Regions from separate parts of the Streptomyces sp. NPDC020379 genome, predicted to be linked through region 1. Evidence: riboswitches for the same ligand, from Rfam matches in the RefSeq annotation. Region 1 holds a riboswitch; each other region holds the start of a gene.
What was found. A riboswitch is a leader RNA that binds a small molecule or an ion and turns the genes downstream of it on or off. The one in region 1 is predicted to bind cobalamin.
Positions count from the first base shown of each region.

Region 2: it holds a riboswitch for cobalamin, as region 1 does, so the genes downstream of both, ACH427_RS00315 (cobalamin biosynthesis protein) here and ACH427_RS17840 (ribonucleoside-diphosphate reductase subunit alpha) in region 1, are expected to answer to the same signal.
Region 3: it holds a riboswitch for cobalamin, as region 1 does, so the genes downstream of both, ACH427_RS09535 (HoxN/HupN/NixA family nickel/cobalt transporter) here and ACH427_RS17840 (ribonucleoside-diphosphate reductase subunit alpha) in region 1, are expected to answer to the same signal.
Region 4: it holds a riboswitch for cobalamin, as region 1 does, so the genes downstream of both, ACH427_RS08580 (CoA-acylating methylmalonate-semialdehyde dehydrogenase) here and ACH427_RS17840 (ribonucleoside-diphosphate reductase subunit alpha) in region 1, are expected to answer to the same signal.

Region 1 is NZ_JBIRVR010000012.1:129,663-136,929, forward strand. It holds gene ACH427_RS17835 (ribonucleotide-diphosphate reductase subunit beta) at 1-1,010, opposite strand, end outside; gene ACH427_RS17840 (ribonucleoside-diphosphate reductase subunit alpha) at 1,010-3,388, opposite strand; cobalamin riboswitch at 3,545-3,686, opposite strand; gene mctP (monocarboxylate uptake permease MctP) at 4,198-5,823, opposite strand; gene ACH427_RS17850 (DUF3311 domain-containing protein) at 5,820-6,098, opposite strand; gene ACH427_RS17855 (hypothetical protein) at 6,210-7,079, opposite strand.
Region 2 is NZ_JBIRVR010000001.1:55,217-62,483, reverse strand. It holds gene ACH427_RS00335 (cobyrinate a,c-diamide synthase) at 1-578, opposite strand, end outside; gene cobO (cob(I)yrinic acid a,c-diamide adenosyltransferase) at 572-1,168, opposite strand; gene ACH427_RS00325 (putative cobaltochelatase) at 1,168-3,267, opposite strand; gene ACH427_RS00320 (cobyric acid synthase) at 3,345-4,916, opposite strand; gene ACH427_RS00315 (cobalamin biosynthesis protein) at 4,946-5,932, opposite strand; cobalamin riboswitch at 6,054-6,184, opposite strand; gene ACH427_RS00310 (hypothetical protein) at 6,456-6,668, opposite strand; gene ACH427_RS00305 (anion permease) at 6,681-7,267, opposite strand, start outside.
Region 3 is NZ_JBIRVR010000005.1:317,359-324,625, forward strand. It holds gene ACH427_RS09515 (MAB_1171c family putative transporter) at 1-985, shown strand, start outside; gene ACH427_RS09520 (cytochrome P450) at 1,313-2,512, shown strand; gene ACH427_RS09525 (YIP1 family protein) at 2,668-3,273, opposite strand; gene ACH427_RS09530 (amino acid permease) at 3,348-4,916, opposite strand; cobalamin riboswitch at 5,094-5,313, shown strand; gene ACH427_RS09535 (HoxN/HupN/NixA family nickel/cobalt transporter) at 5,333-6,475, shown strand; gene ACH427_RS09540 (NAD-dependent epimerase/dehydratase family protein) at 6,558-7,267, shown strand, end outside.
Region 4 is NZ_JBIRVR010000005.1:94,973-102,239, reverse strand. It holds gene aceA (isocitrate lyase) at 1-592, opposite strand, end outside; gene ACH427_RS08585 (short-chain fatty acyl-CoA regulator family protein) at 972-2,375, shown strand; cobalamin riboswitch at 2,459-2,637, shown strand; gene ACH427_RS08580 (CoA-acylating methylmalonate-semialdehyde dehydrogenase) at 2,868-4,367, shown strand; gene ACH427_RS08575 (acyl-CoA dehydrogenase family protein) at 4,391-5,539, shown strand; gene ACH427_RS08570 (enoyl-CoA hydratase/isomerase family protein) at 5,536-6,612, shown strand; gene mmsB (3-hydroxyisobutyrate dehydrogenase) at 6,609-7,267, shown strand, end outside.

The DNA of each region.
Region 1 (7,267 bases):
AACTCGTCGTCGAAGGAGACCGAGCCCTCGACCGCCACCTGGTACGCGGACGCGCGGCGCTCGAAGAAGTTGGTCAGCTCCTGGACGTTCTGCAGCTCCATGAAGGAGAACGGGTTCTCCGAGCCGTAGACCGGGGCGAAGCCGAGGCGCTGGAGGCGCTGGTCGGCGACGCACTGGAGGTACTCGCGCATGGACTCGGTGTTCATGCCCGGCAGGCCCTCGCCGCACAGGTCGCGGCCGAACTGCAGCTCCGCCTCGACGGCCTCCTTCAGCATGTCGGTGACCTGCTGCTGGAGCTCGTCGTCGAAGAGGTCGGGCTCCTCCTGGCGGACCGTGTCCACGACCTCGAAGGCGAAGTTCATGTGCATGGTCTCGTCACGGAACACCCAGTTGGTGCCGGTGGCCAGGCCGTGCAGCAGACCGCGCGAGCGGAACCAGTAGACGTACGCGAAGGCGCCGTAGAAGAACAGCCCCTCGATGCACGCCGCGAAGCAGATCAGGTTGAGCAGGAAGCGACGGCGGTCGGCCTTCGTCTCCAGCCGCTCCAGCTTCTCGACCTCATTGATCCACTTGAAGCAGAACTGGGCCTTCTCGCGGATGGACGGGATGTTCTCCACCGCGGCGAAGGCGGCGGCGCGGTCGTCCGGGTCGGGGAGGTAGGTGTCCAGCAGCGTCAGATAGAACTGGACGTGCACGGCCTCCTCGAACAGCTGCCGCGAGAGGTACAGCCGCGCCTCGGGGGAGTTGATGTGCTTGTACAGCGTCAGCACGAGGTTGTTCGCCACGATCGAGTCACCGGTCGCGAAGAACGCGACCAGGCGGCCGATCATGTGCTGCTCACCCGGGGACAGCTTGGCGAGGTCGGCGACGTCGGAGTGGAGGTCGACCTCCTCGACGGTCCAGGTGTTCTTGATGGCGTCGCGGTAGCGGTCGTAGAAGTCCGGGTAGCGCATCGGCCGCAGAGTGAGCTCGAAGCCGGGGTCGAGCAGGTTCTTCTCGGTGGAGCTCATTACTGGCAGGCCTCGCAGGACTCGGGGTTCTCAAGGGAGCAGGCGACGGCGTCCGCGTCCGGGGTGGCCTGCTGTACGGGGATGGTGGCGGCGGCACCGGCGGAGCGCGCGATCCGGGTGGCCGGGCGCGAGCGCAGGTAGTACGTCGTCTTGATGCCCTGCTTCCAGGCGTACGCGTACATCGAGCTGAGCTTGCCGATGGTGGGCGACGCCATGAAGAGGTTCAGCGACTGGCTCTGGTCCAGGTACGGCGTACGCGCCGCGGCCATGTCGATCAGGAAGCGCTGCGGGATCTCCCAGGCGGTGCGGTAGAGGTCGCGCACCTCCTGGGGGATCCACTGCATGTCCTGGATCGAGCCGTTGGCGTCGGTCATCGCGTCGCGGGTGGTGCGGTCCCACACGCCGAGCTTCTTCAGGTCCTCCACCAGATAGGTGTTGACCTGGAGGAACTCCCCGCTGAGCGTCTCGCGCTTGAAGAGGTTGGAGACCTGCGGCTCGATGCACTCGTAGACGCCCGCGATGGACGCGATGGTGGCCGTCGGCGCGATCGCCAGCAGCAGCGAGTTGCGCATGCCGACCTGGGCGATGCGGGCGCGCAGCGCCTCCCAGCGGTCGGCCCAGCGCTGCTCGGCGTTCGGGTAGTGGTCGGGGTGCAGCACGCCGCGGGCGGTGCGGGTCGCGGACCAGGCCGGGTGCGGGCCGTGCCGCTCGGCGAGATCGGCGGACGCCTCGTAGGCCGCGAGCATGATGCGCTCGGAGATCCGGGTGGACAGCTCCTTCGCCTCGGGGGAGTCGAAGGGCAGCCGGAGCCGGAAGAAGACGTCCTGGAGACCCATCAGGCCCAGGCCCACCGGGCGCCAGCGGCTGTTGGAGTTGCCGGCCTGCTCGGTCGGGTAGAAGTTGATGTCCACGACGCGGTCGAGGAACGTCACGGCCGTACGGACCGTACGGTCGAGCTTCTCCCAGTCCATCTCGCCGTCGGTACCCAGGTGCTGCGCCAGGTTGACCGAGCCGAGGTTGCAGACCGCCGTCTCGCCGTCGTCCGTGACCTCGAGGATCTCGGTGCACAGGTTCGAGGAGTGGACGACCTTGCCGGGCTCGGCGGTCTGGTTCGCGGTGCGGTTGGACGCGTCCTTGAAGGTCATCCAGCCGTTGCCGGTCTGCGCGAGGGTGCGCATCATCCGGGAGTACAGCACGCGCGCCGGGATCTGCCGGACGGCCTTGCCCTCGGCCTCGGCCTTGCGGTACGCGGCGTCGAACTCGTCGCCCCACAGGTCGACCAGCTCGGGCGTGTCGGCCGGGGAGAACAGCGACCAGTCGGCGTCCGCCTCGACGCGGCGCATGAACTCGTCCGGGATCCAGTGCGCGGTGTTGAGGTTGTGCGTGCGGCGGGCCTCCTCACCGGTGTTGTCGCGGAGCTCCAGGAACTCCTCGATGTCCGCGTGCCACGTCTCCAGGTAGACACAGGCCGCGCCCTTGCGCCGGCCGCCCTGGTTGACCGCCGCGACGGAGGCGTCGAGCGTGCGCAGGAACGGCACGATGCCGTTGGAGTGCCCGTTGGTGCCCCGGATCAGCGAGCCGCGCGAGCGGATGCGGCTGTAGGACAGGCCGATGCCGCCGGCGTGCTTCGACAGGCGCGCCACCTGGTGGTAGCGGTCGTAGATCGAGTCCAGCTCGTCCAGCGGCGAGTCCAGCAGATAGCAGGACGACATCTGCGGGTGGCGGGTGCCGGAGTTGAAGAGCGTGGGGGAGGAGGGGAGGTACGACAGGGTGCTCGTCAGCCCGTAGAGCTCGGCGACGTCCTCCAGGGCCCGCACCGAGTGGTCCTCGGCCAGGCCGCAGGCCACGCGCAGCAGGAAGTGCTGCGGGGTCTCGATGACCTGCCGGGTGATCGGGTGGCGCAGCAGGTAGCGGCTGTGCAGGGTGCGCAGGCCGAAGTAGCCGAAGCGGTCGTCGGCGCCGTCGGCGAGCGCCTTCTCGACGAGCTCGTCGAGGCGCGCGGCGTGGGTCGCCACGAAGGCGGCGGTGTCGTCGGCGATCAGGCCCTCGCGGTGGCCGGTCGCGACGGACGCGGAGAAGGAGACGGCGCCCTGTCCGGCGGCCTCCTCGGCGATGGCGAGGGTGAGCAGGCGGGCCGCGAGCTTGGAGTACTCGGGCTCCTCGGCGATCAGGCCGGCGGCGGCCTCGGTGGCCAGGGACCGCAGTTCGGCCTCGTCCGAGCCCGGGTGGCGGCCCCGCAGCGCGGCGGCGGCGACCTTTCCGGGGTCGGTGGCGGACAGATCGGCGGTGAGGTCGGTCAGGGTGCGCAGCAGCGCGGTCCCGGGGCCGCCGGTCGCTTCCGCGGATGCTGAGACCGGATCGGCGGGCGCGATGGTCACTGAGGCTCTCCCTCGCTCGGCAAGGGGCCGGGCGGGTGGCGCGCGACGGGCGCGTACGGGCATGCCTGAGGCATCAGGGCATGCTCGTAGCGTCCATCGGCCCAACCCGCGAGGCCCGGACGAATACAAAACGCCCGGTGCGAGCCGGTGCGGCTCAGCGGTGGGCGTGCTGTCGGCAGGTACTCGGACTCCTGCATGCGTCATTACGGCATACATGCACCGTTGCGGGACAGTTCCGGATTTCCACCGGATTCCCCTGCGACGACAGCGAGGACGAGCATACATCTAGTGCTGGCCGTCGCACGCACCACCACATCTTGTGTCGCGCGGTAATCGCGCGGGTCGGAATGTGCTAACAGGGCCTGCCCGCAAGGGGCATGGCGAAGGGCCGCCACGCGCCCTGTCGGGCGCGCCGCGGCCCTGGGTGGGGCGCGGGGTGGGTGGGGGTGCGGCGGTGCGTCTGGGGGGTGCCTGGGGGTGTCGGCGGGGGCTTTTCCTCTGCCGGGGCGCGTGCCCTGGGTCCCCGGCCGCGAGTTCCGCTGCCTCCCCCCAGACACCTCGTCCGGGGGTGCCCCCAGCGGTGGGAGCGGCCTGCGGACGGGTCCTCAAACGCCGGACGGGCTGGATGTGCGGACCGTAGCCAGCACATTCAGCCCGTTGGGGGCACCTCCCAGCGGTAGCTGGGGGAGATTGAGGACAACGCGCGAAGCGTGTTGCGGGGGTCCGGGGGCTTGCCCCCCACGCGGCGGAGCCGCACATCGATGCGGCCGGGAAGGGACGGGGCAGGGGAACAAAGCCCGCCGCAGGCGTCAGTGGCCCCCTGGTGCCCCCGCCGTCGCGGGAGGCAGTTCCTCCACCACCCCCGGATCACCCACATCCGCCGTGTAATCGGACGCCTTCGTCTCGTCCACCCCGTCCGGGACACCCACCGCCTTGAACACCACCGTGAGCACCACCGCGACAAGCACATTCAGGACGAATGCCGTAAGCCCGATATACCCCTTCTCTCCGATGAATGGAATAAGGTTCGTATTCCCGAAATGGTCCTGAGTCGCACTGGGTGTGTCATATGCCCGCCACGTCCCGTATGCCATGCCGACCGCCCACCCCGCCAGCAGCCCCCACCGGTGGAACCAGCGGGTGAAGAGCCCGCCCACGAGCGCCGGGACGGTCTGGAGGATCCAGATGCCGCCGAGCAGCTGGAAATTGATCGCGACCGTCTTGTCCATCGTCAGGACGAAGACGAGCGCGCCGACCTTCACCAGCAGTGAGGCGAGCTTGGAGACCTTCGCCTCGCGCTCGGGCGAGGCGTCCGGCCGGATGAAGTCCTTGTAGATGTTCCGGGTGAAGAGATTCGCCGCGGCGATGGACATGATGGCCGCCGGCACCAGCGCGCCGATCCCGATCGCCGCGAAGGCGACGCCCGTGAACCAGTCCGGGAACATGTCCTCGAAGAGCTGCGGGATGGCCAGCTGGCCGTTCTTCACCTTGACGCCCGCGGCGATCGCCATGAAGCCGAGCATGGCCAGCAGGCCCAGCATCAGCGAATAGAGCGGCAGGATCGTGGTGTTGCGGCGGATGACGTCGCGGCTCTTGCTGGAGAGGACCGCGGTCACCGAATGCGGATAGAGGAACAGCGCCATCGCCGAACCGAGCGCGAGCGTCGCGTACGCCCATTGCGCGTCCGGACCGCTCACCAGGGAACCGCGCGGTTTGCCCGTCGCCGGATTCTTCTCGGCGAAGGCGTCCCCGGCCTTCGCGAAGATGTGCTCGAAACCCCCCAGCTTGATGGGGATGTAGATGATGGCCACGATGATCACGATGTAGATCAGCGCGTCCTTGACGAAGGCGATCAGCGCGGGAGCCCGCAGTCCGGCCGAATAGGTATAGGCCGCGAGCACGCCGAACGCGATGAGCAGCGGCAGGTCCTTCATGAACCAGTTGGACCCGCCACCGACCCCGAGCACGTCCAGCACGGCCTGAATGCCGACGAGTTGGAGCGCGATGTACGGCATGGTCGCGAGCAGCCCGGTCAGCGCGAGCGCCAGGGAGAGCCCCTTCGACCCGAACCGGCCGCGCACGAAGTCCGAGGACGTCACATAACCGTGCTTGTGCGCCACCGACCAGAGCCGGGGCAGGAAGGTGAACACCAGCGGATAGCACAGGATCGTGTAGGGCACCGCGAAGAATCCCGCGGCGCCGCCCGCGTAGATGGCCGCCGGCACGGCGACGAAGGTATAGGCGGTATAGAGGTCGCCGCCCAGCAGGAACCACGTGATCCAGGTGCCGAACGAACGCCCGCCCAGCCCCCATTCGTCGAGGTTGTCCGCGTTCTCCGCGCGCCGCCACCGGGAGGCGACGAACCCCATCACCGTGACGACGAGGAAGAAGAAGATGAACACGGCGAGCGCCACGCCGTTGACGCCGTCCTTCACGCCCGCTCACCCGCCTTACGGATCCGCTCGTTCCGCTCGTGTCGTCGCACGAGCGTGTACGCGATGACGGTGAGCGCGGTCGAGATCAGCACCCACAGCATCTGGTACCAGTAGAAGAACGGGATCCCGATGAACGCGGGCGTGAGCCGCGCGTAGGAGTCGACCCACAGCATGGCGACGAAGGGAATGGCGAGACACACCCCGGCCACGACCATCGGCACCGTGACAACGGGCCCGCGCCCGCGCTCCGGTGGCTCCATCGGTGGTTCTGTCATGGTGGCGACTCCCCCCTAGGTGATCACTGCGTGATGCGCAGGAAATCTAGGTCAGGGTCCTGCTGGGAGTCACCCCCTGTCCGCATATCGGTATGGCAACGTCATCTGAGGTCAGATGGCGGGCCTCGGCCGTACGCAAGCCTCCAGCGCGGCTCGAACGGCATTCATGCCGCGCTGAGTTGCTCCTTCCGCCTCGGAAGAGTCGCTTCCGGCCGCCTCCAGCCGGCAGTCGCGGCACGTGGTCTCGTCGGCGACGGGCCGGATCATGCGGCCACAGGTGCCGGTGCAGGCGCGCAGAGGCTGCGGCCGTGGAGCGGGCTCGGGAGCGGGATCCGGCATCTTGCGCGTCAGCCGGTCGCGGAGGATCCCGACGGGGGAGTGGACGCGCTCCGGCAGCCCGTCGGTGAGCGCTTCCCGCAGCTCCTGGAGCGTCGCCCCGCGCGACAGCCACTCCCCGGCGAGCGGCGCGAGCCGCTCGACCTCCCGCCCGGCGAGCCGCAACCGCCGCTCCGCGTGGCACACGGCGACGATCGCCCGCGCGCCGCGTTCGGCGAGCGGGTGGGAGGTGTTCTCCCCGGTGTTCTCTTTCGGGGAGCGACCGACGGCCGGACGGCCCGGCTCACCGATGGCCGGTGGCACGGCACTCGGTGGGGCGCCCCCATCCCGTACGGCCACGGCCTCCTCGGCGGTCAGCGGCACGTTCGACACCAACTGCCTGGTCCTCCACAGCCCACCGGCGCCCTGCCCCCGCCACTCGTGGAAATACCCGGCGGCGGCCAACTCCCGCTTGGCCCGCGTGAACGCGGTCTTCTTGATCCCGGCCTGCTCGGCGGTCTTCGACAGCGGCTGATCGACACCGTCGGGGAGCGAGAGCTGCCAGGTGAGGAGACGGACGGCGTCGGAGGAGAGGTGGGGGTGGCGGATGATCTCGTTGGGCACCTGCGAGAAGAAGCGCGCGGGGGCGCTAACATGCTTCAGCATTTGCTGGGAGCTCCTGACTCCTGGTGGGTGCAGACCCCCTTCGCTGGTTGCCGCCGGCGTTGGGGGTCGCTTCGTCTCGTCGTGGCACGAAGCGGAGAATCCTGGCCACCGTATCGCGAGGGCATGGTGGGGCGGAGTCCCTCTTACGGGTTAACTGGCCTGTATTCCGATGGAGTTGTGACAGGGAG
Region 2 (7,267 bases), on a different contig from region 1:
CCGAGGTGTCGGCTGGGCGTGTCGATCGCGGCCACGCGCCGCAGCGCGCCCAGCACCGGCACCCCCGACTCCGCCAACGCCTCGCGCAACAGCGCCTCATGGCGGTCCGAGCCGACCTTGTTCAGGATCACGCCCGCGAGCCGCACCTCCGGGTCCCACGAGGCGAAGCCGTGCACCAGCGCCGCCACCGACCGCGACTGCGACGACGCGTCCACGACCAGCACGACCGGCGCCTTCAGCAGCTTCGCCACATGCGCCGTCGACGCCAGCTCGCCCAGCCCGCTCGCCCCGTCGTAGAGACCCATCACCCCCTCGACCAGGGCGAGATCGCAGTCCGCCGCGCCGTGCAGGAACAGCGGGGCGATCCGCTCCGGCCCGCACATATAGGCGTCCAGATTGCGGCCGGGGCGGCCGGTCGCCAGCGCGTGGTAGCCCGGGTCGATGTAGTCGGGGCCGACCTTGTGCGGGGACACCGTGAGCCCGGCGTCCGTGAAGGCCCGCATCAGGCCGGTGGCGACGGTCGTCTTGCCGCTCCCGGAGGCGGGCGCGGCGATGACGAGACGGGGTACGTTCACCACTCGATGCCCCGCTGGCCCTTCTGTCCCACGTCCATCGGGTGCTTGACCTTGGACATGTCCGTCACCAGATCGGCGAAGTCGATCAGCTTCTCCGGGGCGTTGCGGCCGGTGATCACCACATGCTGGGTGCCGGGCCGGTCCCGCAGCACCGAGACCACCTCGTCCGTGTCGATCCACCCCCAGTGCATCGGATACGCGAACTCGTCCAGCACGTAGAGCTTGTACGACTCCGCCGCCAGGTCCCGCTTCACCTGCTCCCAGCCCTCGCGCGCCGCCTCCTCGCTGGAGGCGATGTCACGCTGCACCCAGGACCAGCCCTCGCCCATCTTGTGCCAGGCGACCGTGCCGCCCTCGCCCGAGTCGCCGAGCACCTTCAGCGCCCGCTCCTCGCCGACCTTCCACTTCGCGGACTTCACGAACTGGAAAACCCCGACCGGCCACCCCTGGTTCCACGCGCGGAGCGCCAGCCCGAACGCGGCCGTCGACTTGCCCTTGCCGATGCCCGTGTGGACGAAGACCAGCGGCCGGTTGCGGCGCTGGCGTGTGGTGAGACCGTCGTCCGGAACGACGGCCGGCTGTCCCTGCGGCATTAAGCGGCCCTCCTGGAGCTTGTGTTCCTCACCGTACGTACGAGCGCGGAGACGCTGTCCGCGCGCAGTTCCTCCAGCGTGACCACCGGGCCCCGCAGCTCCCGGCCCAGCTCGCCCGCCAGCCCGAGCCGCACCGGGCCCGTCTCGCAGTCCACGACCACCGATGCCGTGCCCTCGCCGGCCAGCAGCCGCGCGGCCCGCGCCGCCCGCGCGAGCGGCTCGGGGCCGCCCGTCGCCCGCCCGTCGGTCACGACGACCAGCAGCGGCCGCCGCGACGGGTCACGCAGCCGCTCCACCCGCAGCACCTCGCGCGCCTGGAGCAGCCCCGCCGCCAGCGGCGTACGGCCCCCGGTCGGCAACCGCTCCAGCCGGGCCGCGCCCACGTCCACCGACGACGTCGGCGGCAGCGCCACCTCCGCGCCCGCGCCCCGGAAGGTGATCATCCCGATCTTGTCCCGGCGCTGGTAGGCGTCGAGCAGCAGCGACAGCACCGCGCCCTTGACCGCACCCATCCGCTTGCGCGCCGCCATCGAACCGGACGCGTCCACGACGAACAGCACGAGGTTGCCCTCGCGCCCCTCGCGCACCGCCTCCCGCAGGTCGTCACGGTGCACGACCAGGCCCGGCCCGCCGCGCCCGCGCGCCCGCTGGTGCGGTGCCGCCGCCTGTACGGTCGCCGCCAGATGCAGCTTCGCCAGCGCGCCCCGCGGGCGCCGGGCCCCCGTCGTCCGGCCGTGCGCGGTACGCGCCCGCGAACGCCGCCCGTCCGCGCCCTCGCCCAGGCCCGGAACGTCGAACTTGCGCGTACGGAACGGATCCGCGGCGGCGACCGCCGGGGCGTCACCGCCCGCCGCCGGGCGCTCCTGCCCGTCGGCCGCGCCCTGTCCGTCGTGCGCCTCAGGGGCCTGGGGCGTCGAACTCTCCTGCCGCGCCGGGGCGTTCTCCTGTGACTCGGCCTGCGCCGGGACGTCCGGGGTGCCCGGCCCGTCCGCGTCCCGCGGCGGCTCGCCACCGCCGGGGCCGTCGTCACCGGGACCGTCGTCCGGACCCTCCGGCTCCGGGTCGGGCTCGGGCTCCGGCTCGTCGTCCTCGAACTGCCGCAGGATCTCGTCGAGTTTGTCCTCGTCCAGGCCGGGCGCGTCGAAGGGCGCACGGCGCCGGCGGTGGGGAAGGGCCAGCAGCGCGGCCTGCCGTACGTCCTCGGTCACGACGTCCGTACGGCCCGCCCACGCGGCGAGCGCGGTAGCCGTGCGCGCGGTGACGATGTCGGCGCGCATGCCGTCCACCTCGAACCCGGCGCAGACCGCGGCGATCCGGCGCAGCGCCCCGTCACCGAGCCGCACCGCCGGCAGCAGGGCGCGCGCGGCGGCGATGCGTTCGCGCAGCGCGTCCTCCTCGGCGGCCCACTTGGCGGTGAAGGCGGCCGGGTCCTCGTCGTAGGCGAGCCGGCGGCGTACGACCTCGACGCGCTCGTCGGGCTCGCGGGACGCGGCGACCTCGACGGTCAGCCCGAAGCGGTCGAGGAGCTGCGGGCGGAGCTCGCCCTCCTCGGGGTTCATGGTGCCGACGAGGAGGAAGCGGCTGGCGTGGCGTACGGAGACGCCTTCGCGCTCGACGGACGAGGAACCGGTCGCGGCCGCGTCGAGGAGCGAGTCCACGAGGTGATCACCCAGCAGATTGACCTCGTCGACGTAGAGCACCCCGCGGTGCGCGGCGGCCAGCAGGCCGGGCTCGAACGCCTTCACGCCCTCGGACAGCGCCCGCTCGATGTCGAGCGCGCCGACGAGCCGGTCCTCGGAGGCGCCGACGGGCAGTTCGACCATGCGCGCGGGGCGCGGGGCGTGCGGGGCGCCGTCCTCGTGCGGCCCGTCCGGGCAGGTGGGGTCGGGGGCTGCCGGGTCGCAGGCGAACCGGCAGCCGGTGACGGCCGTGACCTCGGGCAGCAGTGCGGCCAGGCTTCGGACAGCGGTCGTCTTGGCCGTGCCCTTCTCGCCCCGTACGAGCACTCCGCCGATGGCGGGCGAGAGGGCGTTGAGCAACAGGCCGAGCCGCATGTCGTCCATGCCGACGATCGCGGTGAACGGATAGGTGGTGCTCATGCGGTGACCGCTCCTTCGAGTGACGTCCGTCCTTCCCCGCGCCTGCGGGGCCGGTGAGTTCGCGGGTGCGGGACCGGTCATGGTGCCCCCGGCGGTATGAACGGCAGCCCCGTCGGAACCCCGTCCTCGATCAGCCGCAGCAGCGCGTCCGTGTCTGCGTGCTCCTCGATGAGATCGCCCAGCCGGTCCAGCTGCTCCTCGCGCAGTGCCGCGAACGACGTGTCCGGTGCCGGGACGAACGCGCGCCCCGCCGCCTCCGCGACGCGCCGCAGGAACGCTCTCCGGAAGCCGTCGCTCTCCAGCGAGCCGTGCCAGTGCGTACCCCACACCGCGCCCGAGCGGCAGCCGTCCAGACTGCGTCCATCGTCACCAGAGGTGAACAGCTCCTCCCCGCCCAGCACTTCGGCGACACCGTGATGGATCTCGTAGCCCTCCACCCGCTCGCCGAGCGCCTCGCCGACCGGCCGGGCCAGCGTCTTCTCGACCGCGAACCGCACCCGGACCGGCAGCAGGCCCAGGCCCTCGACCGTGCCCGCCTTCGACTCGACCTCGTCCTCGATGCGCTCGCCCAGCAGCTGGAAGCCGCCGCAGATGCCCAGCACCGGCCGGCCCTCCGCCGCGCGCCGCGCGATCGCGTCCGCCAGCCCGCGCTCGCGCAGCCAGGCGAGCGCCCGTACGGTGCCGCGGGTGCCCGGCACGACGACCAGGTCCGCGTCGAGGAGCTCCTCCGGGCGGTCCACGAACCGTACGACCACGCCCGGTTCGGCGGCGAGCGCGTCGACGTCGGTGAAGTTCGACATCAGCGGCACCGCGCACACGGCGACGCGCAGCACGTCGGCGCCGTGCGGCGGAGCGACCACCGACTCGCGCACCGCACCGCGCATCGACACCCGCAGGCCGTCCTCCTCGTCGATGCCGAGGCCGTGGGCGAAGGGCAGCACGCCGACCGTGGGCCGTCCGGTCAGGTCCCGCAGCATCTCCAGGCCGGGCTCCAGCAGCGTCACGTCACCCCGGAACTTGTTGACCAGATAGCCCGCTATGTGCGCCTGGTCCTCGCGGGACAGCAGCGCCGTCGTGCCGAAGAACGACGCGAACACCCCGCCCCTGTCGATGTCCCCGACCACGACGACGGGCAGCCGCGCCGCCCGGGCTATGCCCATGTTGACGATGTCGGTGCGCCGCAGGTTGATCTCGGCGGGGCTGCCCGCGCCCTCGCAGATCACGGCGTCGTGGGTGCGCCGCAGCTCCTCCAGGCACTCGGTCACCGTGCCGAACAGCCGCTCCTGGCGCCCCCAGTGCCGGGTCCCCCCGGGGGACGACCCCTCGGGCGCCCCGAAATACCCGCGCGCGCTGAGCTCGCCCACCGGCTTGCCCATCAGCACCACCTGGCTGCTGCGGTCACTGCCGGGCTTGAGCAGCACGGGGTTCATCAGGGCCGACGGCTCCACCCGGGCCGCGGCGGCCTGCATGGCCTGCGCGCGGCCTATCTCCGCGCCCTCGCGGGTCACGAAGGAGTTGAGCGACATGTTCTGTGCCTTGAACGGCGCGACCTTGACGCCCTTGCGGACCAGCCACCGGCAGATCCCGGCGGTCACCACGCTCTTGCCCGCGTCCGAGGTCGTCCCGGCCACGAGCAGGCCCCCGCCCAGCGGGCCCGTCGGCCCGCCCTTGTCCGCTGTCACCGGTTCCTCCTCGTAAGGCGATCTGGGGAAAGGCTGCCCGCCGCGCGGCCCCGGGAGACGGCGGCCCGCACCCCGATCGCGACGCCCAGCGCCAGCAGCGACACCCGCCGGGAGAGGCGCACGGCGCGCTCGATGTCGGCGGCCTCCACCGGGCGGTTCTCCGCGCCCAGGACGGGGCGGTGCTCGACGCGGCCCTTGTAGGCGAGGGTGCCGCCGAGGCGCACGCCGAGCGCCCCCGCGAACGCGGCTTCCACGGGGCCCGCGTTGGGGCTCGGGTGCCGGGACGCGTCACGCCGGGCCACCCGCCAGGCGCCCCGCGGGTCGGGCCCGGCGAGCACGGCGAGGGCGGCGGTGAGCCGGGCGCCGGGCCAGCCGACGACGTCGTCGAGCCGGGCCGAGGCCCAGCCGAAGCGGCGGTAGCGGGGCGACTTGTGGCCCACCATGGCGTCCAGGGTGTTGACGGCACGGAAACCGGCCAGCCCCGCAACACCGCCCAGCGCACCCCATACGAGGGCGCCCACGACGGCGTCGGAGGTGTTCTCCGCGACGGACTCCACGACGGCGCGGGCCAGCTGCGGACCGTCCAGCGCCTCGGGGTCGCGCCCGCACAGATGGGGCAGCCGCTCCCGGGCGACCTCCAGGTCACCCACGGCGAGCGCGCCCCCGATGGCGCGGGCCTCACGGCCCAGCGAGGTGCCGCCGAGCACAGCCCAGGTGGTGGCGGCGGTCAGGGCGATCGTGGCGGCGGGGGAGGGGCGTACGGCACGGGCCAGCACTCCGGCGGCGGCCACGGTGCCGCCCGCGCACAGCAGCGTGTGCAGGGCGCCGTGACCGCGGTGGTCGCGCCACAGCCGCTGTTCCACGGCCTGCGCGGCACGTCCGAAGGCGGCCACGGGATGGCCGTGGCGGGGGTCGCCGAGAGCGAGGTCGCCGAGAAAGCCGAGCGTGGCACCGCACGCGAAACCGAGGTGATCGGCGCGCATCGGATCAGACCGCCGTCGCGTGGTACCTGGATCCGCGGGAACGGGACGGTCGGCGGCAGCCGGACATGGCGATGTGTCCTCACTCAGGGTCCGCGCCCTGGCTCGACGTGACCGGCGACCAGAGTCTCCTGGCTCCCGGATCGACGCCGCCCCGGCCTTCCCGCCCGCGCGTGCGGGCCGTGGCACTCCGATGGGGGAGACGCTCCCCGGTGACAGTGGCGGGACCGCGCCGGACTCGCACCGGCTTCCTCTGCTGTCGCCGTTTGGCCCCGGAAGTCCACCATGGGGTGTGAACGGGCGTCAACTTCCCTCTGGACGGGTTCGCTGCGCTCTACCGGGCGGATTGTTGCCGGGTGCGGGTCGCTGGCGCCTGCGGCGGGCTTTTTCCTCAAACGCCGGACAGGCTGAGTATCAGCCTGTCCGGCGTTTGAGGACAACGCGCGAAGCGTGTTGCCGGGGGTCCGGGGGCGTGCCCCCGGTTTCGGGAAGGGGCGGGGCCGGGGAACAAATCCCGCTCCCCCGCCTACCCCACGATCAAAAAGATCCCGTACCCCACAGCCGCCGCGCACAGCGCGAAGCACGCGTACGCCCCGGACCGCGCCAGAACCCGCGGAGCCGCGCCGCCCGCAGGGCGCGACGTGCCCACGATCCCGAGCGTGAAGACGCCGACCAATCCGACGGTCACCACGACGCTGACGCCGAAGACCTGACCGAGAGCTGCCCAGTCGATGTGCATGGTGTGGATTCCTTAGCTCGCCGCGGCGGCGGGGGCGCGCCCGGCTTCGGGGGAGACGGCGACCACCGGGGCGGCGGTCACGGGGCCGGCCGGCGGCGGGGCGACGGCCTGGAGCGCGGCGGTGACCACCCCGGCCGGCTCCGCCGTTTCCGGCTGGACCTCGTTGACGCTGTCGTGGGTGACCGGCTTGCGGCGGGAAGCGGCGTAGATCGCGCCGCACACCAGCAGGCCGAGCACGGCGACGGTGGTGACGCCCCAGTCGCCCTGGTCGGCGAGGAACGCGGCGCCACCGGCGACGATGCCCGCGGCCGGGAGCGTCAGGCACCAGGCGACGGCCATCCGGCCCGCGGTCGACCAGCGCACCACGCCGCCCTTGCGGCCGAGGCCGGAGCCCATGATCGCGCCGGAGCAGACCTGGGTGGTGGAGAGGGCGAAGCCGATGTGCGAGGAGGCGAGGATCACGGTCGCGGCGCCGGTCTGGGCGGCGAAGCCCTGCGGCGGCTGGATGTCGGTGAGGCCCTTGCCGAGCGTACGGATGATGCGCCAGCCGCCCAGGTACGTACCGAGCGCGATGGCCAGGCCCGCGGAGACGATGACCC
Region 3 (7,267 bases), on a different contig from region 1:
CGTGCTGTTCGCGTCCGGCGCCACGGTGCTGCTGCTGCGCTGGACCGGCCGGGGCGAGGAGCGGGCCCGGGCCCGGGCGGCGGCGCGCTCACGGTTCGCGGTCGCCGCCGTGTCCGTGGCGTGGGCGGCGGCCGTCGTCTGCTTCGCCGTCGGCAGGCCCGACTCCGTGGAGCACCCCCGCGACTTCAGCACGGCCTACGCCGACGCACCCGGAGTGGTCGCCTTCCTGGTGCTGTATCTGGCCATTTTCGGTGTGAGCCTCGCCGGGCTCGGCATGCTCTGCCCGCGCTACGCCACCCAACTGGGCCGGTCCTGGCTCTCCAAGGGCCTGCGCACGCTCGCCGCGGGCTGCTGGCTGGGCCTGCTGTACTGCCTGTGCAAGCTGATCGGATTCGTGCTGAGCTGGGGCGGCCACGAGGCGTACTGGCTGTCCAACGGCGTGGCCCCGATGAGCGCTTCGATCGCCGCGCTGCTCGTCCTCATCGGCTTCTCGCTGCCCGCCGCGGGCCCGCGGGTGGCCGCCTGGCGGCGGCTGCGCCGGCTCCAGCCGCTGTGGCAGGATGTCACCGCCCACGCCCCGGAGGTCACCCTCGTGGAGCGCCGCTGGGGCGGCCGCTGGCCGCTGGCGGACCTGGAGTGGCGGGCCAACCGGCAGATGGCCGAGATCCGGGACATCCAGCGCGGCATCCGGCGCCATGTCGAGGCGGCGACCTTGGACATCGCCCGGGAGAAGGCGAACGCCGCCGCCCTGGACGAGCGCGGCCTGGCCGCGGTGGTGGAGGCGGCGGCCCTGCGGCGGGGCCTGGCCAACCAGGTCACCGGCCATGTGCCGGCGCCGCACGCGGACAGTGTCGTGATCACCGTCAGCTCCGATCCGGCCGAGGAACACGAGCACCTGGCACGCGTCGCGGACGTCTACCGCGACCCGCTGGTGGAGTCCGTGCTCACCGAACTACGGGAGATTTGCGCGGCACGCCGTCCCTGACGGCGCGCGGCCCACAGACGAGGCGGCCCTGGACGGGGGTCAAGGCCGCCTGCGCCACAGGTCGGCGCCGGGTCCGTAGCGATACGGATCCGGCGTCGCCCGTGCGCGTTCCGCTGTTTGCGGGTGCTCGATGTCCCGGCTGAGGTTTCTCTGTCCCTGCGGGCCGGTTCGCCGCCTGCGGCGGGAGCGCCTGCGGGCGCGTCCTCAATCGCCGGACGGGCTTGTCGTGGCTGATGTGAGTGCTGACCGGACGGGCTGGATGTGGCCGATGTGAGTGGTGAACAGCCCGTGCCGGGCCTCGAATCCGTCCGTCTAGAGTCGTCTCTCATGCAGAACACCGCCTCCTTCGACGTCAACTCGTTGACCACCGATCCGTACGGCACCTACGCCAAGCTGCGCGAGGCCGGGCCCGTCCATAGAGTCACCGGCGCCGACGGCCGGCCCGCCTGGCTGGTGACCCGTTACGACGACGTGCGCCAGTGCCTCGCGGATCCCCGCCTGTCGCTGGACAAGCGCAACGCCAAGCCCGGCAACTACAGCGGCTTCTCGCTGCCTCCGGCGCTGGACGCGAACCTGCTGAACATGGACCCGCCCGACCACACCCGTGTGCGCCGCCTGGTGGTGAAGGCGTTCACCCCCGGCCGCGTCGACAAGCTCCGCGCCCCGGTGCGCCGGGTCGCCGACGAACTCCTCGACGCCGTCGAGGCCGACGGGCGCGCCGACCTCCTCGCCGCCTACGCCGGACCGCTGCCCATCATCGTCATCTGCGACCTGCTGGGCGTACCCAAGGAGGCCCGCCTGGACTTCCGCGCCTGGACCGACGCGATGATCGCGCCCGACCCCGAGCGGCCGCACCTGATGAAGGAGGCCGTCGGGAACCTGGTGCGCTTCTTCACCGGACTGATCGCGAGCAAGCGCGCCGAACCCGGCGACGACCTGCTCTCGGACCTGATCGCGGTCCGGGACGACGAGGACGGCGACGACCGGCTCTCCGAGGACGAACTCACCTCGCTCGCCTTCCTCATCCTCTTCGCCGGCTACGAGAACACCGTCCACCTCATCGCCAACTCCGTCCTCGCCCTCCTGGACCACCCGGCCCTGATGGAATCCTTGCGCTCGGATCCGGCCGGACTCGGCGCGGCGGTCGAGGAGTTCAACCGGTGGGACGGCCCTTCACCGCTGTCCATCCGGCGATTCCCGCTGGAGGACATCGAGATCGGCGGGGTCACGGTGCCCGCGGGCGAGACCGTGCTGCTCGCCATCGCCTCCGCCAATCGTGATCCTCGTCACTTCGCCGATCCGGAACGGCTGGATCCGAACCGTGATCGTTCCGGGCATCTGGCGCTGGGCCACGGCATCCACTACTGCCTGGGAGCGCCGCTGGCCAGGATGGAGACGGAAACGGCGCTGGCAGTGCTGCTGGAGCGGTTCCCCACTCTGGAACTCGGTGTTCCGCGTGAGGAGGTCAGGTGGCGGCCCTCGGTGCGGGCGCGTGGCTTGATTTCGCTCCCCGTGCAGTGGTCATAGAAAAAGCCGAACAGGTTTTTGATGCATGACCCATCCTTGATGAGGTAGAACTGTGCGTGAGCCCGCCCGGTGTGCATCCCCCGTCGCACCGGGCGGGCCTTCGACTTCCGCCACGGATCTCCTCCGTGCGCGACGGCCGCCACCGGGCCGGAGCCTCAGCCGCCGGCCGGGAACTTCAGCAGGGCCGTCGCCGCCAGCATCTGAATGCTCACCGCCGCCACCGCCTTGTGCGTCGGCAGGTGGTGCTGGCCCCGGATCAGCAGCGCGGAGAACGCGTAACCGAAGCCCGCGGTGATCCAGGCCGCCGCCCGCACGGGATAGGAACCGCCCGGCAGCCAGGCGTCGAGCGCCAGCCGTGGCAGGTCCGTCGCCCAGAAGATCACCACGAACAGGGTGACCGTCGGGCCGAACCTGCCGTTGCCGCCGAGCCTGCGGGCGATCGCGTGCGTGGCGACGCCCAGCAGCAGGCTGGCGAGGAGCAGAACACCGTCGGCGATGGCCACCGCCTCCAGGGCGAGTGTGGGGCTGACGCGCCACTGCGCCCGGAAGTCGCCCCTGCCCAGCGTCCCCAGCAGCCCGGCGACCAGGCACAGGAATGTCGCCGCACCCCAGACGCTGCGGTCCCGGGCCTCGTCGAGCACTTCGACCGGCCGGAACCACAGCCCGAATATGAGGCGGTGCCAGAGCAGTCTGCGCGGTGCCGCGCCCGGGGCGTGCGGTGAGGAGGCCGCGGGCGCGGAGGGTGAGGGGGTCACAGGCATGGATGCAATTTCTATCACCGAGCGGCCCGGCCACCGGTGGCCGGGCCGCCCGGCTCCGCGCCCATGAGGCGACGTCAGACCGGTTCCGGCGCCCTGGGATCGGTGTCGGCACCCGGGCCCGCGCCCGGCCCGGCGTCCGGGCCGGGGCCCGCGTCGGGGTCCGCTCCCGGGCCCGTGGAACCGTCGGGGTCGGCGCCCGCGCCTGGGTCGGGCGCGGGCAGGTACTCCTCGGAGATCTCGCGCGGGCCGAACGGCCACACCTTCTCGTGGCGCGCCCAGAGCACAAAGGCCACACAGCCCGCGGCCACCCAGGCGAGCGACCATTCGATGGGGTGCCGGCCGGGGGAGTTCTTGTCCGCGTAGCCGTAGATCACCAGCCAGCCCACGAGCGCCACCAGACTCGGCAGCGGGTAGAGCCACATGCGGTACGGGCGGAGCAGCCCCGGCTGCCGGCGGCGCAGCACCGACACCGCCACCACCTGGGCCAGTGCCTGGACGATCACCATCACGGTCGTGAGCAGCTGGATCAGCGTGGTGAGGTCCGTATGACGGCCGATCAGGAAGCCGATGCCGGTGATGACCCCCATCGACGCCAGGCTCAGCACGGGGAAGTGGTGGCGCGGGTGCAGGCGTCCGAAGGAGCGGAAGAAGACCTTGTCCCGCGCGGCGTCGTAGGGCACGCGGGAGCCGCCGAGGAGGCCGGTGAGGACGGAGGCGACGGCCGTGAGGAGGATCAGCGCCGTGACCGTCCGGGCCGCGCCCTTGCCCCAGGCCGTCTCCAGGACCGCGGAGGCCACGGAGGAGTGCGCGGTGGAGTTCTCGTCGAGCATCTGCTTCCAGTCGACGACCCCCAGCGTGCCGATCTGGAGCAGCAGATAGATCGCCATGATGCCGAGGATGGAGTAGATGATGGCGCGCGGCATCGTGCGCCCGGGGTTCTTGATCTCCGCGCCCATGTAGGCGGCGGTGTTGTAACCGAGGTAGTCGTAGATGCCGATGGTCAGGCCCGCCGCGAAGCCGATCCAGAAGTGATTGGTCGTCAGCTCGAAGGCGTGGGCCGGGTAGGTGAAGGCGCGGTGGGGGCTGAAGTGGGTGAACGCCGCGACGATGACGAGGACGACCGAGGCGATCATCACCGCCCACAGCACCACGGTGAGCCGCGCGATGTTCTCGACCCGCCGCCACAGCGCCGCGACGATGGCCACGATGACCGCGAGCCCCACGAGGTCCCCGGCGGTCTGTCCCATGCCCGGCCACAGATAGCCGAGATACTGCACGAAGCCGATGATCCCCGTCGACATGCCGAGCGGGATGAACAGCATGGCCGTCCACACGAACAGGAACGGCATCAGCTTCCCGCTGCGGTACTGGAACGCCTGCCGCAGATACACGTAACTGCCGCCCGCCCCCGGCAGCGATGCCCCCAGCTCCGCCCAGATCAGCCCGTCGGCGAGCGCCAGCAGTGCGCCCGCGACGAATCCGATCACCGCCTGCGGGCCGCCGAACGCCGTCACCATCAGGGGGATGGTGACGAAGGGTCCGATACCGCACATCTGGCTCATGTTGATGGTGGTGGCCTGGAACAGCCCGATCCGGCGTACGAATCCGACCCGGTGCTCCGGTCCCTGCCCGGTGTCCGCCATGGGTGTGCCCTCTCTCTGCCGGACGGGGTGACCCGTCAACTGCACTGGTAGCACCGGCCCGCGGGGCACGTCCAGCATCGGCGCTCCGGAACGGCGGGCGGGCCGTGAAAGCCCCGAGGAAGCTGTTGCCTGGCTATGGCAACTGCCACTTCTTTGCCACTTGTGCCGGTCAGGGCGTTAAGGTGGCCCGGCCGTGGTGCTCGGGAAGACCGGTGACGGACCCTCGTGGTCCCACCCCGGAGCGGCCCTCGCCACTGTGATCGGGGAGTTACCGTCCCGTTCCGCGCGCCTCCCACGGGCGCGTGGAGCCACTGGCCGCAGCCGGCTGCCGGGAAGGCAGGGGCGGGCGCGAGCGAACCCGTAAGCCAGGAGACCGGCCACGGCATCTCACGAGAAGATCCACGAGGTGCTGGAGCGTGACCCGCAAGATGACCCTGCCCACCCGAACCCCCGCCGGGCCCGCGGCCGGCGGCCCGCCCGCCTTCCGCTGGCGCCGCCAGGACACCGTCCGCACCGCCGGCCTCCTGGGCGTCATAGCCGCCCTGCACGTCGTCGCCTTCGGCGTGCTCTACCTGCTCGTCGTCCCCGACCACTACACCGTGGACTCCAAGGTCTACGGTGTCGGGCTCGGCGTCACCGCCTACACCCTCGGCATGCGGCACGCCTTCGACGCCGACCACATCGCCGCCATCGACAACACCACCCGCAAGCTGATGGCCGACGGCAAGCGCCCGGTCTCGGTCGGCTTCTGGTTCGCCCTCGGCCACTCCAGTGTGGTTGTCGTCATGGCGGCGCTGGTGGCGGGCGGCACTCAGCTCGCCGGGAAGCTGATGGACGAGGACTCCACCACCCACCAGACCCTCGGCGTCGTCGGCACGTCGGTCTCCGGCGGCTTCCTCTACCTCATCGCCGCCCTCAACCTCGTCGCCCTCGCGGGCATCCTGCGCATCTTCCGCGCGATGCGCGAGGGCCGTTACGACGAGGCCGAGCTGGAGCAGCACCTGGACTCGCGCGGCTTCATGAACCGCGTCCTCGGCCGCTTCACCCGCTCCATCACCCGCCCGGGCCAGATGTACCCCCTGGGCTTCCTCTTCGGCCTCGGCTTCGACACGGCCACCGAGGTCACCCTCATGGTGATGGCGGGCAGCGGCGCGGCCGCCGGGCTGCCCTGGTACGCGATCCTGTGCCTGCCGCTGCTGTTCGCCGCCGGGATGAGCCTCTTCGACACCCTCGACGGCACGTTCATGAACTTCGCCTACCAGTGGGCGTTCTCCAACCCCGTCCGCAAGGTCTACTACAACCTCACCATCACCGGCCTGTCGATCGCCGTGGCCTTCCTCATCGGCACCATCGAGCTGGTCACCGTGCTGCACGACAAGCTCGGCATGAACGACGGGGTCACCGGCTGGATCTCCGGCCTCAACCTCGACAACGTCGGCTTCGTCATCGTCGGCCTCTTCGTGGTGGTCTGGGCGGCGGCGCTCGCCTACTGGCGGTTCGGCAAGGTCGAGCAGCGCTGGGCGGCGCGCGCGGCCACGGCCACGAGCGAGACGGGCTGACGGCCGGCGCGGTTCTTACGGACCGGTGACGGGGCGGCGCCGGAACGGGCGCCCCGCGGCCCGCGCCCCTAACGTCGAGGCCATGCGCGTACTCGTCACCGGAGGCGCGGGCTTCATCGGCTCGCACATCGTCACCGCACTCACCGACCGCGGCCACCGGCCCGTCGTCCTCGACGCCCTGCTGCCCGCGGCCCACCCCGAGGCACCGCCCCGGCCCGCCGGCGTCGAGTGGACCGGCGCCGACCTCCGCGACCGCGCGGCCGTGGCCGGTGCGCTGCCCGGCATCGACGCCGTCTGCCACCAGGCCGCGATGGTCGGCCTCGGCAAGGACTTCGCCGACGCGCCCGCCTACGTGGGCTGCAACGACCTCGGCACGGCCGTGCTCCTCGCGGAGATGGCCGCCGCGGGCGTACGCCGCCTGGTCCTCGCCGGCTCCATGGTCGTCTACGGCGAGGGCCACTACGTGTGCCCCCGGCACGGCGTGGTGCGCCCCGGCCCGAGGGCGGCCGCGGACCTCGACGCCGGGCACTACGAACCCCACTGCCCGCGCTGCGGCCGGGAACTGACGCCGGGCCTCGTCGACGAGGACGCGCCCGCCGACCCCCGCAACGTCTACGCGACGACCAAGCTGGCCCAGGAACACCTGGCCGCCGCCTGGGCCCGCGCCACCGGCGGCACGGCGGTGTCCCTGCGCTACCACAACGTCTACGGCCCCGGCATGCCCCGCGACACCCCGTACGCGGGCGTCGCCTCCTTCTTCCGCTCCTCGCTCGCCCGCGGCGAGGGCCCCCG
Region 4 (7,267 bases), on a different contig from region 1:
CGAGCACCTTGCCGCCGAGGTGGCCGCACTTCTTCTCGGAGGCGAGCTGGTCCTCGTAGTGGATGCCGGCCGCACCGGCGGCGATCATCGCCTTGGTGAGTTCGAAGGCGTTGAGGGGCCCGCCGAAGCCGGCCTCGGCGTCGGCGACGATCGGGGCCAGCCAGTCGGTGGCGTCCGTGCCGCCCTCCGCGGTGGCGATCTGGTCGGCTCGCAGCAGGGCGTTGTTGATCCTGCGGACCACCTGCGGCACGGAGTTGACCGGGTAGAGGCTCTGGTCGGGGTAGGTGTGGCCGGCCTGGTTGGCGTCGGCGGCGACCTGCCAGCCGGAGAGGTAGATGGCCTGCAGTCCGGCCTTGACCATCTGCACGGCCTGGCCGCCGGTGAGTGCGCCGAGGGCGTGCACGTAGTCGCGCTCGTGCAGCTGCCGCCACAGGCGCTCGGCCCCGCGGCGGGCCAGGGTGTGCTCCTCGCGGACGCTGCCGGACAGCCGGATCACGTCCTCGGCGCCGTAGGTCCGCTCGATGCCCTTCCAGCGCGGGTCCGTCGCCCACCGCTCCGCCAGTGCTTCCGCCGCCGTCCGTGCCTGAGCCATGATCGTCTCCCGCTGTCGCGTTCCGTCAATTCTGCGAAGGGGAATCGCTCCCCTTCGGGTGCGGCCCGCCGTGCCCTCGACCATGCGCGAAGGCCGCGTGCTGATGGCGGTCGGGCTGCCGGAAGTGCCGGGATCTCCGACGTCAGGGCATGAATCAGGCCCGGTTCCGGTTCTCCGCCGTGGTTCCGGCGGGCCGCGTTACGACTCTGGCAGTGGCACTGAGTGCCATCAACCGTGGCTCTTTGCCAACTGTTGCAAATCTTTTCGGCGCGTTCTGCCAAGTCTGCGAAGGTTCGCTTCCGTGCCTCCCGTGCATAGACTCGCCGCCATACAGGACGTGAGCGAGCTTTGGATCCTCGACGGCGGACGGGAGACGGCGGTGAGCAAGACCTATGCCGGAGCCCGGCTGCGGAGGCTGCGGGAGGAGCGGCGGCTCAGTCAGGCCGAGTTCGCCCACGTCCTGGCCATCTCCCCCAGCTACCTCAATCAGATGGAGCACGACTCCCGGCCACTGACGGTCCCCGTACTGCTGCGCCTGACCGAGGCGTTCGGCGTGGAACCCGGGTTCTTCTCCGGGCTCGACACCACCCGGGTCCTGGCCGACCTTCGGGAGGCGCTGGCCGACGAGATCGCCGACGCCCGCATCTCGCCGGTTGACCTGTCAGAACTCGCCTCCCGCCTGCCGGCTGTCGCGGACGTCCTGCTCGATCTGAGCCGCCGCAACCAGACGTTGACCGAGCGCCTGGCCGAGGCCGCGGACAACCGGCGCGGCGCGGCGGCCCCGCCCGCGCCCCGGGCTCCGCACGAGGAGATCCGGGAGTTCTTCTACCGCCGCCGGAACTACCTCCACGACCTCGACCTGGCCGCCGAGAACCTGGCGACCGACCTCGGCATCCGCCCCGGCGGAGTCCTGACCGCGCTGTCCGCCCGGCTCACCGACAAGCACGCCGTGCGGCTCGCCACGGACTCCGACCAGTTGCACCACTACGACCCCTCGCGCCGGACCCTGCATCTGTCCAGCCGGCTGCGCCCCGGCCAGCGGGCCTTCCGGATGGCCACCCAACTGGCCCTGCTCGAACTCTCCCCGGAGCTCTCCGCGCTCGCCTCGGAGGACTACGACCAGACCTCCCCCACCTGGCGACTCGCACGCATCGGCATCGCGAACTACGTCGCCGCCGCGCTGATCCTCCCCTACCGCGCCTTCCACGCGGCGGCGGAGGAGATGCGCTACGACATCGAACGCCTCACCGACCACTTCGGGGTCGGCTACGAGACCGTCTGCCACCGCCTCAGCACCCTCCAGCGCCCTCACCTGCGCGGCGTGCCGTTCTCCTTCGTCCGCGTCGACCGCGCCGGCAACATGTCCAAGCGCCAGTCCGCCACCGGCTTCCACTTCTCCCGCGCCGGCGGCACCTGCCCCCTGTGGAACGTCTACGAGGCATTCACCACTCCCGGCCGCATCCAGGTGCAGATCGCGGCCATGCCCGACGGACAGCGCTACCTGTGGACCGCCCGCACCGTCACCCGGCAGCGCGGCGGCTGGGGCGAGCCGGGCAAGACGTACGCCATCGGACTGGGCTGCGAGATCCGGCACGCCGCCCGGCTCGTCTACTCCGACGGCCTCGACCTCGACAACGCCTCCGCCGCCACCCCCATCGGCATGGGCTGCCGCGTCTGCGAACGCCTCGAATGCCCGCAGCGGGCCGTACCGCCGCTGGGCCGGCCACTGGCCATCGACGAGAACAGCAGCACATTCGTGCCCTACCCCGTGGCCGAGCGGTAATACGGAGGGGGCGCACGGAACGACGGGCCTTGCCCATGCACAGGACGGCAGGGCGACGAGGCTGGACTTACTAGGACGTCCAACTATATCTTCGTGACCAAGGCCCGCGGTGCAGGGAAGCCGGTGTGAATCCGGCACGGTCCCGCCACTGTGACCGGGAAGTGTGCCGTCCAGAGCACGCCACTGACGCGACGCGTCGGGAAGGCGGGCGGCATGCGGTGATCCGGGAGTCAGGATACCGGCCGCGGGGTGTTCCGTGTTGTCCACGAGGATGGAGCAGACACGCATGGCACCGGTCCGTACCCACGACCCTGGTGATCCGGCGGGGCACGCACGCATGTCCGCTTACGCGTAACGCGTTCTCGTGACGCTCCGACGGCTTTCGAGCCTTCGCGTCCCACGGCAGCCGCACGCGACGCACCTCACCCGGTGCCGTCGCCGGCCGGCCGTGCCATCCCCGGATCTCATCCGACCTGACGAGAGCAGGCTTCCATGGTCCGCGAACTGACACACTTCATCGCCGGCAAGCACACCCCGGGGGCGTCGGGGCTCTTCACCGACGTGTACGACCCCAACACCGGCGCCGTACAGGCCCGGGTGCCCCTGGCCGGGCGCGAGGACACCGCGGCCGCGATCGCCGACGCGGCGGCCGCGCAGCCGGAGTGGGGCGAGTGGAACCCGCAGCGCCGCGCCCGCGTCCTGCTGAGGTTCCTGCAGCTGATCGAGGGCGAACGGGAGGCGCTCGCCCGCCTGTTGTCCGCCGAGCACGGCAAGACGATCGCCGACGCCCACGGCGACATCCAGCGCGGCCTGGAGGTCGTCGAGTTCGCCGCGGGCATCCCGCACCTGCTCAAGGGCGAGTTCACGGACAACGCGGGCACCGGCATCGACGTCCACTCGCTGCGCGGCCCCCTCGGCGTCACCGCCGGGATCACCCCCTTCAACTTCCCCGCGATGATCCCGCTGTGGAAGGCCGCGCCCGCGATCGCCTGCGGGAACACGTTCGTCCTCAAGCCCTCCGAGCGCGCCCCGTCCGTGCCGCTGCGGCTCGCGGAGCTCTTCCTCGAGGCGGGGCTGCCCCCGGGCGTGCTCAACGTGGTCAACGGTGGCAAGGAAGCCGTCGACACCCTGCTGGAGGACCCCAGGGTCCAGGCGATCGGCTTCGTCGGATCCACCCCGGTCGCGGCGCACATCTACGCCACCGCCGCCGCCCACGGCAAGCGCGCCCAGTGCTTCGGCGGCGCCAAGAACCACATGGTCATCATGCCGGACGCCGACCTCGACCAGGCCGCGGACGCCCTGATCGGCGCCGGGTACGGGTCGGCGGGCGAGCGCTGCATGGCGATCTCCGTCGCCGTCCCCGTCGGCGAGGAGACCGCCGACGCCCTGGTCGCCAAGCTCAAGGAGCGCATCGGCGCGCTGCGCATCGGCCGCTCCGACGACCCGGACGCCGACTTCGGCCCGCTGGTGAGCCGGGACGCGCTCGACCGCGTGCGCCGCTACGTGGACATCGGCACCACGGAGGGCGCCGAACTGGTCGTCGACGGGCGCGACTTCGTCCTCCCGGGCCACGAGAACGGCTTCTTCGCCGGGGCCACGCTCTTCGACCGCGTCTCCACCGGCATGCGCGTCTACCGGGAGGAGATCTTCGGCCCGGTCCTCTGCGTCGTCCGCGCCGCCGACTACGAGGAGGCCCTGCGGCTGCCCAGCGAGCACCCGTACGGCAACGGCGTGTCCCTCTTCACCCGGGACGGGGACACCGCCCGCGACTTCACCCGGCGGGTGAACACCGGCATGGTCGGCGTCAACGTGCCCATCCCCGTACCGGTGGCTTACCACACCTTCGGCGGCTGGAAGCGCTCCGGCTTCGGCGACCTCAACCAGCACGGCCCGGACGCGATCCGCTTCTACACCCGTACGAAGACCGTCACCTCGCGCTGGCCCTCCGGGGTCAAGGAGGGCGCGAGCTTCACCATCCCCACGATGCGGTGACGACGGTGACGACGACACTGACCATGACCGGCACCATGCTCTCCGAGGAGCAGCTGGCAATCGCCGAGACGACGCTGGACTTCGCCGAGGAACACCTCGCCCCGCACGCCGTCGCCTGGGACCGGGACAAGCACTTCCCCGTCGACGTCCTGCGCAAGGGCGCGGGCCTCGGACTGGGCGGCGTCTACGTCCGCGAGTCCTCCGGCGGCTCCGGCCTGACCCGCTCCGACGGCGTCGTGGTCTTCGAGACCCTGGCGACCGGCTGCCCATCCATCGCCGGCTACCTCTCCATCCACAACATGGTCGCCTGGATGATCGACCGCTACGGCGACGAGGCCCAGCGCGCCCGCCTGCTCCCGGCCCTGTGCTCCATGGACTTCCTGGGCAGTTACTGCCTCACCGAACCGGGCACGGGGTCCGACGCGGCCGCGCTGCGCACGCGCGCCGAGCGCGACGGCGACCACTACGTCCTCACGGGCGTCAAGCAGTTCATTTCCGGCGCGGGCACCTCGCACGTCTACATCGTGATGGCCCGCACCGGCGAGCCGGGCCCCAGGGGTGTCACGGCCTTCATCGTCGAACGTGACGACCCCGGGCTGTCCTTCGGGCCGGACGAGAGGAAGATGGGCTGGAACGCCCAGCCCACCCGCCAGGTCGTCCTCGACGGCGTGCGCATCCCGGCCGACCGCCGGCTCGGCGCCGAAGGCGACGGCTTCCGCATCGCCATGCACGGCCTGAACGGCGGCCGGCTCGGCATCGCCGCCTGCTCCCTCGGCGGGGCGCAGAGCGCGCTCCACCGCAGCCTGGCATACCTCGCGGACCGTGAGGCGTTCGGAGCGCCGCTGCTCGACGCGCAGGCCCTGCGGTTCAGGCTCGCCGACATGGCGACCGAGCTGACGGCCGCCAGGGCGCTCGTCCGCCAGGCGGCGGACGCCCTGGACCGGGGGCTCCCGCAGGCCGCACAGCTGTGCGCGATGGCGAAGCGGTTCGCCACCGACACCGGCTACTCGGTGGCCGACAACGCCCTCCAGTTGCACGGCGGCTACGGGTACCTCAGCGAATACGGCATCGAGAAGATCGTCCGTGATCTCAGGGTGCACCGGATCCTGGAAGGAACGAACGAGATCATGCGCCTCATCGTGGTCCGCGGACTCACGGAGGCCGTGCGATGACGACGGACGGCACCGACAGCGTCCTGCTGCGCACCGAGGGACGCGCGGCGTACCTCACCCTCAACCGCCCCAAGGCCCTCAACGCCCTCACCCACGCCATGGTGTGCCGCATCGACGAGGCCCTGGCCGAGTGGGCGAAGGACCCCGCTGTCGAGACGGTGGTCGTCACGGGCGCGGGCGAGCGGGGACTGTGCGCCGGCGGCGACATCCGGTCCATCTACGAGGACGCGCGCACCGGAGGGTCGGCGTCGGCGGACTTCTGGCGGGACGAGTACCGGCTCAACGCCCTGATCGCCCGCTACCCCAAGCCGTACGTGGCCGTCATGGACGGCATCGTCATGGGCGGCGGCGTCGGCGTCTCCGCGCACGGCAGCGTGCGGATCGTCACCGAGCGCTCGCGCGTGGCCATGCCCGAGACGGGCATCGGCTTCGTCCCCGACGTCGGCGGCACGTACCTGCTCGGGCTGGCCCCCGGCGAGCTGGGCACCCATCTGGCCCTGACCGGTGCGGTGGTGGGTGCCGCGGACGCCCTGCTGTGCGGGCTCGCGGACCACTACGTCCCGTCGGCGCTGCTGCCCGAGCTGGTCGCCGGCCTGGCGCAGGCGTCCGTGCACGACGTCCTCGCCGCGCACGTCCGTCAGGCGCCGCCCGGCGTACTGGACGCCCAGAGGGAGTGGATCGACCACTGCTACGCCGCCTCCACGGTGGAGGAGATCGTGGACCGGCTGCAGGGCAGCGGCGCCCCCGCCGCGCGGGAGGCCGCCGGCACGCTCATCGCCAAGTCGCCCACCGCGCTGAAGGTCACCCTGGCCGCCTTGCGCCGTGCCCGGGAGCTCGGGCCCCTGGAGCGGGCCCTGGAGCAGGAGTACCGCGTCTCCTGTGCCGCGCTGGCCTCGCCGGACCTCGTCGAGGGCATCCGGGCCCAGGTCATCGACAAGGACCGCGCCCCCCGGTGGTCCCCCGCCACGCTCACCGAGGTCACCGGCTCAAACGTGGCCCGCTACTTCGCACCGCTCGGCGAGCGCGAGCTCCGCCTCGCCGCCACCGATTCCCCGCAGGAGGTGCCCTGGTGACCAGCGTCATCGCGTTCGTCGGGCTCGGCCACATGGGCGGCCCCATGGCCGCGAACCTCGTCAAGGCCGGACATCGCGTCACCGGCTACGACCTGTTGCCCGAACTGCTGGCCTCCGCCGGGCGATCGGGCGTCCGGGCAGCCGCTTCGGCAGCCGAGGCAGCCGCCGGGGCGGATGTGGTGATCACCATGCTGCCCGCCGGACGGCACGTCCTCGCCCTCTACCAGGACGAGGGCCTGCTCGCCGCGGCCAAGCCGGGAACCCTGTTCATCGACTGCTCCACGATCGACGTCGCCGACGCCCGGGCGGCCCACGAGGCCGCGCGCGCCGCCGGCCACCGGGCGCTCGATGCCCCGGTCTCCGGCGGGGTGATGGGCGCCGAGGCCGCCACACTCACCTTCATGACCGGCGGAGACGCCGACGACTTCACCCGCGCCGAGCCCCTGCTGTCCGCCATGGGGAAGAAGGCCGTGCACTGCGGAGCCGCCGGGTCCGGGCAGGCCGCCAAGATCTGCAACAACATGATCCTCGGGATCTCGATGATCGCCGTCAGCGAGGCGTTCGTGCTCGGCGAGCGCCTGGGCCTGACCCATCAGGCGCTCTTCGACGTCGCGTCCACCGCCTCCGGCCAGTGCTGGGCCCTGACCACCAACTG